3 regions of the Halomonas caseinilytica genome follow, and region 2 is predicted to be linked to each of the others. Evidence: riboswitches for the same ligand, from Rfam matches in the RefSeq annotation. Region 2 holds a riboswitch; each other region holds the start of a gene.
What was found. Region 2 has a riboswitch for thiamine pyrophosphate ahead of HSDC_RS11400 (SLC5/6 family protein). Riboswitches for the same ligand answer to the same signal wherever they lie in the genome.

Region 1: it holds a riboswitch for thiamine pyrophosphate, as region 2 does, so the genes downstream of both, thiM (hydroxyethylthiazole kinase) here and HSDC_RS11400 (SLC5/6 family protein) in region 2, are expected to answer to the same signal.
Region 3: it holds a riboswitch for thiamine pyrophosphate, as region 2 does, so the genes downstream of both, tenA (thiaminase II) here and HSDC_RS11400 (SLC5/6 family protein) in region 2, are expected to answer to the same signal.

What each region holds. Positions count from the first base shown of each region.
Region 1 is NZ_BDEO01000018.1:76,932-80,200, forward strand. It holds gene HSDC_RS16030 (C40 family peptidase) at 4-507, shown strand; gene HSDC_RS16035 (peroxiredoxin) at 754-1,392, shown strand; TPP riboswitch at 1,834-1,934, shown strand; gene thiM (hydroxyethylthiazole kinase) at 1,968-2,774, shown strand; gene thiE (thiamine phosphate synthase) at 2,764-3,269, shown strand, end outside.
Region 2 is NZ_BDEO01000009.1:77,656-80,924, forward strand. It holds gene HSDC_RS11395 (TenA family protein) at 1-343, opposite strand, end outside; gene HSDC_RS11400 (SLC5/6 family protein) at 330-1,745, opposite strand; TPP riboswitch at 1,735-1,843, opposite strand; gene HSDC_RS11405 (amino acid deaminase) at 2,124-3,269, opposite strand, start outside.
Region 3 is NZ_BDEO01000001.1:226,922-230,190, reverse strand. It holds gene mdoH (glucans biosynthesis glucosyltransferase MdoH) at 1-1,237, shown strand, start outside; TPP riboswitch at 1,282-1,425, shown strand; gene tenA (thiaminase II) at 1,497-2,165, shown strand; TPP riboswitch at 2,374-2,484, shown strand; gene thiC (phosphomethylpyrimidine synthase ThiC) at 2,565-3,269, shown strand, end outside.

The sequences.
Region 1 (3,269 bases), on a different contig from region 2:
CACATGCCGCGACGATCCACCTACCTGCACCGTTCCGCGCCACACCTGCCGAGATGGCCCCTGGCGCTGTTGCTCCTCCTGTGGCTGGCCGGTTGCGCCGGCCCCGACCTGGCCACCCGCGATGACGGCAACCTCTCCATGGAGCGCGCCATGATCCTCTCCGAAGCGCGCCAGGCACTCGGAACGCCCTATCGTTTCGGCGGCGACACACCGAGAGGCCTGGACTGCTCGGGACTGGTGCAACTCGCCTACGCCCGAGCGGGCATCAGTGTCCCGCGCACCTCCCGTCGGCAATTCGAGACCCTGCCGCCGATCGATGAGGCGCGCCCGGGCGACCTGCTGTTCTTCGACACCGCCGGAGACGGCAATGCCAGTCACGTGGGCATCTACCTGGGCCATGACCAGATGATCCACGCCCCCGGCCGCGGGCGACGCGTCACGACCACACCAGTGGGGCTGGAATACTGGCAGAAGCGATATCTCGGCGCCGCCGCCCCAGCGCCCTAGCGAGCGTCATGAACGACTTCGCTCGGCCATATCGGCGCTGGATTGCAGCTCGAGGGGCTCATTTGGCGCACGTAAACGACCTCTTTGCGCTTACATCTTGCGCTCTGCCGTCTCGAAGCTAAGCGTGAATTCGACTGAGCATATGGCCAGCGGTTGTTTCCACCGGCGCCTTCATCGTGCAATGCTTGAAGCCGTCGAACCGGCACCGTCTCTCGATGCCATCAACTCAACTGATAGGAGCCTGATATGTCACTGCAACTCGGCGACATCGCGCCAGATTTCACCCAGGAAAGCACCGCTGGCACCATCAATTTCCACGAGTGGGCCGGAGACAACTGGGTCATCCTGTTCTCGCACCCCAAGGACTTCACCCCGGTGTGCACCACCGAGCTCGGCGAAGTCTCGCGGCTCAAGCCGGAGTTCGACAAGCGCAACACCAAGGCGATCGGCCTGTCCGTGGACCCGCTCGAGGATCATGAAGCCTGGGCCGGCGACATTCAGGAAACCCAGGGCCAAGGGTTGAACTTCCCGCTGCTGGCAGACAGCGACCGCAAGGTCAGCAACCTCTACGGCATGATTCACCCCAATGCCAACGACACCCTGACGGTGCGTAGCGTCTTCATCATCGACCCGAACAAGAAGATCCGCCTGACCATCACCTACCCGGCCAGCACCGGCCGCAACTTCGCCGAGGTGCTGCGCGTGCTCGACAGCCTGCAGCTCACCGACGAGCACAAGCTGGCCACCCCGGTGAACTGGCAGGACGGCGACGACTGCATCATCGTTCCCGCCGTGAGCAACGAGGAAGCCAAGACGCTCTTCCCGGAAGGCTGGGACGAGCAGAAGCCTTATCTGCGCCTGGTCAAGCAGCCCAAGCGCTCTTGATCGACACGGTGGCGGCCGAGGTCGCCACCGCTTCATGACGCTGTCATTGAACATTCAAGCCCCGTTAAAACAATGGGGGCTATGCTTGCGCTCCCTTGCTGCAACGCGTGAGGAACGCACGATGATGACGCATCATGCTTTACCCGCCTCCGAGGCAACTCGCTATCGCGCCGGAGGCCTCATCCTGGCCGGCGTCCTGACGCTGGCCCTGGGTTGGGTGATCGCCTGCTGGGAAGTCGGTGGTCTGCCGCTAGGGCTGTTGGGCCTCGCCTCGGCCGTTGCCATCCTGCTTTTCACCGATGAAGACGGCGATACCGATACCCCGAGACCAACCCCGCCTCCCTGCTGCACAGCCTCACGCATGCCTGCCTGCTCACCCTGGCCGTCCTGCAACTCGCCTGACCCCTCTTTACAGGCCCCGACCGGGCACGGATAGTAGAAGGTCGACGACAGGGGCGCCGGACGCCATGCCGCCCGGCTGAGACGCACCCTCATCACCTGACCCGGATAATGCCGGCGGAGGGAGTCGTGCCGGCCCTTCCGGGGCCAGCACCTCCCGCCGCCCGGGAGGCGCCATGCATACCATCGATCTCGCTCACCACCTGGGCCGCGTGCGCGAGACCCGCCCACTGGTTCACAACATCACCAATCATGTCGCCATGAACACCATGGCCAATGTGCTGCTGGCGCATGGGGCCTCGCCGGCCATGGCTCATGCGCGCGAGGAAGTCGGGGAGTTTGCCGCCCTGGCCGGCGCCGTGACGCTCAACATCGGCACGCTGTCGCCCGACTGGGTGAATGCCATGGAAGATGCCGCCCGCGCCGCCACTGACGCCGGAACGCCCTGGGTGCTCGATCCAGTGGCGGTGGGAGCCACGGCCCTGCGCCGCGAGGCCGGCGCCCGGCTGCTGGCACTGTCACCGACTGCGGTGCGTGGCAATGCCTCGGAAATCATGGCCCTGGCCGAACAAGGCCGTGGTGGCCAGGGCGTGGACAGCACCGACACCACCGAGGCGGCGGAGCGTGCCGCCGTGGTGCTGGCCCGACGTACCGGCGCGGTCGTCGCGGTCACCGGCGAGACCGACCTCGTCACCGACGGCAAGCGCCTGGCCCGTGTGGCCGGCGGGCATGCCCTCATGCCACTCGTCACCACACTGGGCTGTGCCCTGACCGGCGTGGTGGGCGCCCACCTGGCCATCGGCGAGGAGCCGTTCGACGCCTGTGTGGCGGCACTGGCCAGCTACGCCGTGGCCGGCAGCATCGCCGGAGAGCATGCCTCGGGTCCCGGCAGTTTCGCCGTGGCCTTCCTCGATGCCCTGCATGCCCTCGACGCCAACACCCTGACGGCCCGTGCCCAACTGGAGATCACCCATGCGACTTGACCTTTCTCTCTACCTGGTCACCGACCCCGAAATGTGCGCCGAACGGGGGCTGGAAGACACCGTTGCTGCCGCCGTGCGCGGAGGCGTGACCCTGGTGCAACTGCGCGACAAGCACGCCAGCGATGCCGAGCTGGTGCCGGTGGCACGACGCTTGAAGACTGTCCTGGCGGGCAGCGGTGTTCCCCTGCTGATCAATGATCGGCTGGAAGTGGCCCTGGCAAGTGGCGCGGATGGCCTGCACATCGGCCAGGACGACGGCGACGTCGACGACGCCCGGGCCGCCCTTGGTCCGGACGCCACCCTCGGCCTCTCGGTACAGACTCACGAACAGCTTGCCAGGATCGAAGCGGGCAAACTCGACTATCTGGGCCTGGGGCCAGTCTTCGCCACACCCAGCAAGCACGATCACGCCGCCCCCCTCGGCTTCGAGGGCCTGGCCGCCCTGGTCGATGCCAGCCCCCTGCCCACGGTGGCCATCGGCGGCCTGAAGGCCGA
Region 2 (3,269 bases):
CTCGGGCCGACACGCCAAAGGCCTCGAAGGTACGCTGGAAGGTGCTGTTCTCGTCGCTGGTCAACATGCCCATGAACTGTCCCAGCACCACGCGATCCGCCATGCTCGGCGCATGACCGATGGCGTGACCGATCAAGGCGGTGAAGGGGTCCACGAACCCATAGTCCTGCACCATGTAGGCCGCGAAACGCTTGCCCTCCAGACGCCCGGCGGCCAGATCGTCGAACAGCGGGTGGTGCACCGTGGCGGACCAGTCGGGCTCGCTGATCTCGCGCAGCCAGTCGGTGATGCGAGGGGCTTTCCGGCCCGAGGCCCAGGCTCGCCAGCTGTCACGCGTGGTCATGACGTGCCTCCTTCGCCGACAGAGGGGCGCGTGTGGCTGGCCAACACCAGGCAATCAACAGACTGACCAGGGTGGACGCCACCAGAGCGCAGAGAAACGGCGAGAGCGTGGGAATGCCGCCCGGGAAGCTGGCCGCCTGTACGCCTGCCATCAGGCTCCCCTGGGTTACCCAGCCAGGCACGATCGCACCGACCAGGCCAGCCACGCCGCCGGCCATCGCCGCCACCGAGCTCATCCGATGCCAGACACCCAGCAATACCGGCACCACAGTGGCGGCACACAGCAGGTCGGCGATCAAAAACAGCCGCAGCACGGAGAGCTCCTGCAAGGCGACCACCACCACCGGGAGCATCAGCAGCACGGTCACCAACCGGGCGGTGCCGATGGACAGGCCGCGGCGCCCGGAGCCAGCCACCACCAGCGAGGCAATGGCGTTCTGCAGGGTATCCACGCTCGAGGCCACCAAGGTGACGGCCAGTACCAGTGCCGGCACGCCCAGCCAGCTCGGCGCCTCGGCCAGCAGGGCGAAGAAGGGAATCGGCGGCTCGCCCAGCGGCAACCCATGCATGACGGCCAGCATGCCGAGCCCCCCGATGGCCATGATCACCAGCAGCACACCGGCCCCACCCAGCAGAGCGCCGCGTCCCAGTGCACGATTCGTCTCGGCGGCCCAGACGCGCTGCCAATAGCCCTGGTGGAACAGCTCTGCCGCCGTGACCGCGATGATCAGGGTCAGGGCCACCGAGAGCGCATTCACCGAAGGCGCGGTCGGCATTTCAGCGTTCTCCGGCAAGGGCGGCAGCACCCAGATCACCACGCCAACCACCAGCACCAGGAGCGCCAGCAACAGCCAGCCCTGCCAGCGATCCGTGGCCAGGCTGGCGCGCAGCCCGCCCACGGCCGTGTACACCAGGGTGGCCACCGCTACCCCCATCACCACCAGCCACGACGGCACCTCGGACAGCAAGGAGGCGATCGCGCCGATGGCCGTCAACTCGGCGGCCAGGAAACAGGCCATGTAAAGAATCGAGACAAGCGTGACCCAGCGGCGCACGCCCTGCCCGTAGCACGCCTCGGCGAACTCGCCGATGCTGCGCCCCTCGGGCAGATAACGACGGATCACCGGGCCATACAGACTCAGCACGATAAAGGGTAAGGAGGAGCCGATCGCATAGCCGGCCAGCGCCAACGGCCCCACCATGGCACCGATTTCCGGTGGCGCGAAGAGAATCCAGGCGCCCATGCCCGAAGCCAGGAATGACACGCCCAGCGAGCGGGCACTCTGGGAGTTCCGCGCCGTCACATAGTCGTCGAGGGGGCCATCGGCCCGGCGAGCCCGCAGGCCCAGATAGGCAAAACACAGCAGCGCCGCGCCAAGCACGGCTGACGTCAGGTAAGGCATGTCGCACTTCCTCCGCCGGTGTGAACCGGATCAGGTTCCAGGGTCAGCGCCACGCGCTCTCTCAGCCCCGTCGGTACGAGACTCCCCTGGCGACAGTGAATGAATTGTGGGGCACAGGGTGCAGAAATCCCCGTGCGCATGACGGCCCGAAAGGACCGCCCGACAGCATGCCACACTCAGCAGTGGAAGACGAACAGTGGCTCGGCTGGGCATGACAAAGAGGCACCGGGGACAAGCCGAAGAGGAGGTCCGACGCCAAGGAATGGCGTCGGTAGCGTACAGGGAGGTATTCACAGCGCCTCCTCGCAGGCTTGTCGACGGATTGATTTTGCCCCTGGCGGATATCGTTCTTGATCCTCGATAGTTCCGGGCAGTCGCTCAGAACGCCGTCTCGAGCATCTCGGTCACCCTCAGCCGCTCATCGACCAGGCAGATCCGCCGCCACTTGTCGAAGGTCAGGCAAGGGTGGGAAGCCCCGAAGGCCACCACATCGCCGACCCGGACATCGTCGGCGCCCTCGGGCAGGCGGATGAAGGCGTGCTGGTCCATCAGCTTGGTGAGCTCCCAGCCTTCGACGCTCAGGGCCTCGTCCGCCGAGCCGCCCTCACGATAGCGGCGCAGCGGCTCGGGCAGGTGATCGAAGCCGATGTCCCGCTTGCCGAGCGCGATGATCGCCAGCCCCGGCTCGGGCAACGACTGTATCTGGGCGAAGACCTCGAGCGCCGGTCGCAACCCTTCGTGCAGATCGGGCCGACGCGACAGCACACCACGCTGAGCCTGGCGGTAGATGCCGTGATCGTGCACTACATAGCAGCCAGGACGGATCACCGGCGTGAAGCGTGAACGCAGTTCGGCGGCATCGAAAGCCTCGGCGATCAGGTCATACCAGGCCGACCCCGAGGCGGTGATGATCGGGGCATCCACGGTAAACCGACCCTCGCCATCCAAGCGACGAGCGGCCTCGATCAGCCGGGCGGCGTAATCGCGAATCGCCGGCACCGGGTCTTCGGCATGCACCACTCCCTCGTAGCCCTCCATGCCGGCCAGCGCCAGGCCCGGTTCAGCGTCGACGACTCGAGCCAGCTCGCTCACCGCCTCGACGGAACGACAGCCAGTGCGCCCGCCTTCGACGCCCAGCTCGATCAATACCTTGAGGGTCAGGCCGCGCTCGTCGAAGAAGCGCCCCAGGGCCCGAGCATTGTCCTCGCCGTCGACCACGCAGTAAAAATCGGCGCCGGCTTCGAGCAGATCGGCGATGATCGCCATGTTGGCACATCCCACCAGCTGGTTGGCCATCAGTAACCGTTCGACCCCGCTGACGAAGGCCGCGCGGCACTGTGGCGCGGTGGCCAGGGTGATTCCCCAGGCGCCGGCCTCGAGCTGACGGCGAAACAGCTCGGGCGTCATGGTGGTCTTGCCGTGCGGCGCCAACTGGGCGCCATGCGCCTCGGCGAAACGCTGCATCCACGCCAGGTTGTGCGCCAACGGCGCCGCCTGTATCGCGGCTGCCGGCAGGCTCACGCC
Region 3 (3,269 bases), on a different contig from region 2:
CAACCCACGCCTTGGCCTGCTGCAGACGGTACCGATCCCGGTTCGCCAGGACAGCCTGTTCGGCCGCGCCAACCAATTCGCCGCCGCGGTCTATGCGCCCATGCTCGCCACCGGGTTGAGCTTCTGGCAGTCCGACGCCGCCAACTACTTCGGGCACAATGCCATCATGCGCGTCGAGGCCTTCACCCGGCATTGCGGACTCCCGGAACTGCCCGGCCGTCCGCCGCTCGGCGGCGACATCCTGAGCCACGACTTCGTCGAGGCCGCCTTGCTCCGGCGTGCCGGCTGGGAAGTGCGCATGCGCACCGACCTGGGCGGCAGCTTCGAGGAAATGCCGAGCCATATCCTCGATTACGCCAAGCGTGATCGCCGCTGGGTCCAGGGCAACCTGCAACACCTTCGACTGCTGGGAGGCAGCGGCCTGCACATGGTCAGCCGTGTGCACTTCCTGTGCGGTGCCCTGGCCTATCTGTCATCGCTGATCTGGCTGGCAATCCTGGTGGTCAGCACCATTGATGCCCTGATGCGCGCCCTGATCGAGCCCAACTTCTTCACGTCCAATGCCCAGCTCTTTCCCGACTGGCCGATCGCCCCACCCAACCTGATCATGCCATTGCTGGGTGGCACCCTGGCGATGCTGCTGATGCCCAAGGTCCTGGGCGTCTGCCTGGCCCTGCGCAAGCACCCGGACCACTACGGCGGCCGAACCCGGCTGGTGAACAGCGCCCTGCTGGAAGCCCTGTTCGCCATGCTGATCGCTCCCTTGATGATGGTCTTCCACAGTCGCTTCGTGATCGAAGTACTCATCGGGCGCACCGTCGCCTGGAACCCCCAATCCCGCGAGGGGCGAGCTCTTCCCTGGCGCGAGGCGCTACGCCACACCTGGCCTGGCACCCTGGCCGGCGTCTGCTGGGCCTGGGCCACCTGGTGGTACACGCCGACCTTCTTCTGGTGGCTGACACCGGTATGGCTGGGTCTGATGCTGGCAGCCCCCCTGGTTCGCCTGAGCAGCAGTCTCACCATCGGCCGGCGTCTACGGCAACGCGGCCTGTTACTGGTTCCCAGTGAGACGACACCGCCCACCGTGCTTCAAGAACTGACGCTGCCGACACCCGTCGAGGGCGACGCCGAACCGGCGCCCCCGCCGGTGGAACATCCCCGCGACATGCCGCTCCAGTCGTTTTCGCGGGATTGGGCACGCCGCCTGCCCGCTCAGGGACAGGGCATCGGCAAGTGACGACGAGGACTTTTCATTGCCGAGCAAACTGCTAGACTGAGGCTACTCGCTTGACGGGGTGCCGGTTGGGCCGGCTGAGATGACGCGCGTTCGCGACGAACACAGCGTTGATCCCGTGGAACCTGATCCGGGTAGGTGCGACCTCGTGCGCACGTGAACCGGCGTAGGGAATCAGGCGGTGGACTCGACCTCTCCGCTTGTCAGTCCTCCCTCCTTGTTTCGCTTCGCCCACCTTCCGGATCCCGACACCGGAGACATGATGGGTTATCGTTTCAGCGACCTGACCGACGCCTGCCAGCAGGACTGGCGCGCCTATATCGAGCACGATTTCGTCCGCTCCCTCGGCAACGGCAGCCTCGAGCCGGCAGCCTTTCGCCACTACCTGCAGCAGGATTACCTGTTCCTGATCCATTTCTCTCGGGCCTATGCCCTGGCCGCCTACAAGAGCCACGACCTGAACGAGCTGCGCCATGCCTTCGAGGGGCTCAAGACCATCCTCGACGTGGAACTCGACCTGCACGTGGGATTCTGCCGCGAATGGGGCATTTCCAAGGATGACCTGGCCAGGCTACCCGAAGCCCGCGCCACCCTGGCCTACACCCGCTACGTACTGGACACCGGCAATCGCGGCGACCTGCTCGACCTGCACGTGGCGCTCGCCCCCTGCCTGGTGGGTTACGGCGAAATCGCCAACTGGCTGAATGCACGCCAGGACACCATACGCGGCGGCGACAACCCCTTCGATGCCTGGATCGCCATGTACGAAAGCGACGACTTCCAAGGCGCCATGCGCGACGAAGTCGCCTGGCTCGATGCCCGCCTGGCAGAGGTCACGCCCGAGCGTTTCGCACGTCTGGCCACCATCTTCCGCGACGCCACCCGACTGGAGATCGACTTCTGGCAAATGGGGCTGGATGGCGCAAACTAGCCCACTGCCTTGATATCCATTGCCGGCTGCGCGGACGCAAGGGGCATCGGAGACAGGTCGTAGAGGAGGTCCTACGCCATGAATGGCGTAGGTAGCGCCCAGGGATGGGTTCATAGCGCCTCCTCGTAGACCTGTCACCGGATCAGCCCCGGGCTCCAGGCAGAGACTTCCCGGCACTGAACCCGTCCGCCAGCAACGGCGGGCAACACCACGCTTGACGGGGTGCCGTTGACGACGGCTGAGATCATGCGGAGACAGCATGGATCCCGTTGAACCTGAACTGGCTAGGACCAGCGTAGGGATCAAGCGACACGCCGTCGGGCCTTCCCGCCCGGCTGCCAATGTCCTTCCCAGCTGTCCTCCCTGAACAACATCATCCAAGCAAAGGGAGACCGACCGATGGCAAAGACCGACCATTTTCTCGCCGAAAGCGCGCGCGTCGACGACGCCGCCATTCAGGCCCTGCCCGGCTCGCGCAAGATCTTCGTGGAAGGCTCGCGTCCGGACATCCGAGTGCCCTTCCGTGAAATTTCCCTGTCCCCGACCCAGACTTCCGGTCCCGACGAGGACAATCCTCCACTGCTGGTCTACGACACCTCTGGCCCCTATACCGACCCCGAGGCCAGCATCGACCTGCGTCGTGGCCTGCCCGAACTGCGCCGCGCCTGGATCGAGGAGCGCGGCGACACCGAACGCCTCGACGGCCCAACCTCCGAGTACGGCCAGCGCCGCGCCAATGACCCGATGCTCGCTCCGCTGCGCTTCGATCTGACCCGTACACCCCGCCGCGCCAAGCCCGGTCGCAACGTCACCCAGCTTCACTATGCGCGCCAGGGCATCATCACGCCCGAGATGGAGTTCATCGCCATCCGCGAGAACCAGCGCCGGCAAGCGCTGGGTACCGAAGAGGTCGAGCGCATCCTCGGCCATCAGCACGCTGGCGAAAGCTTCGGCGCCCGCCTGCCCGAGGAGATCACCCCCGAATTCGTGCGTGCCGAAGTGGCCGCCGGACGCGCCATCATTCCCAACAACATCAACCACCCGGAATCCGAGCCAATGATCATCGGCCGCAACTTCCTGGTGAAGATCAACGGTAACCTGGGC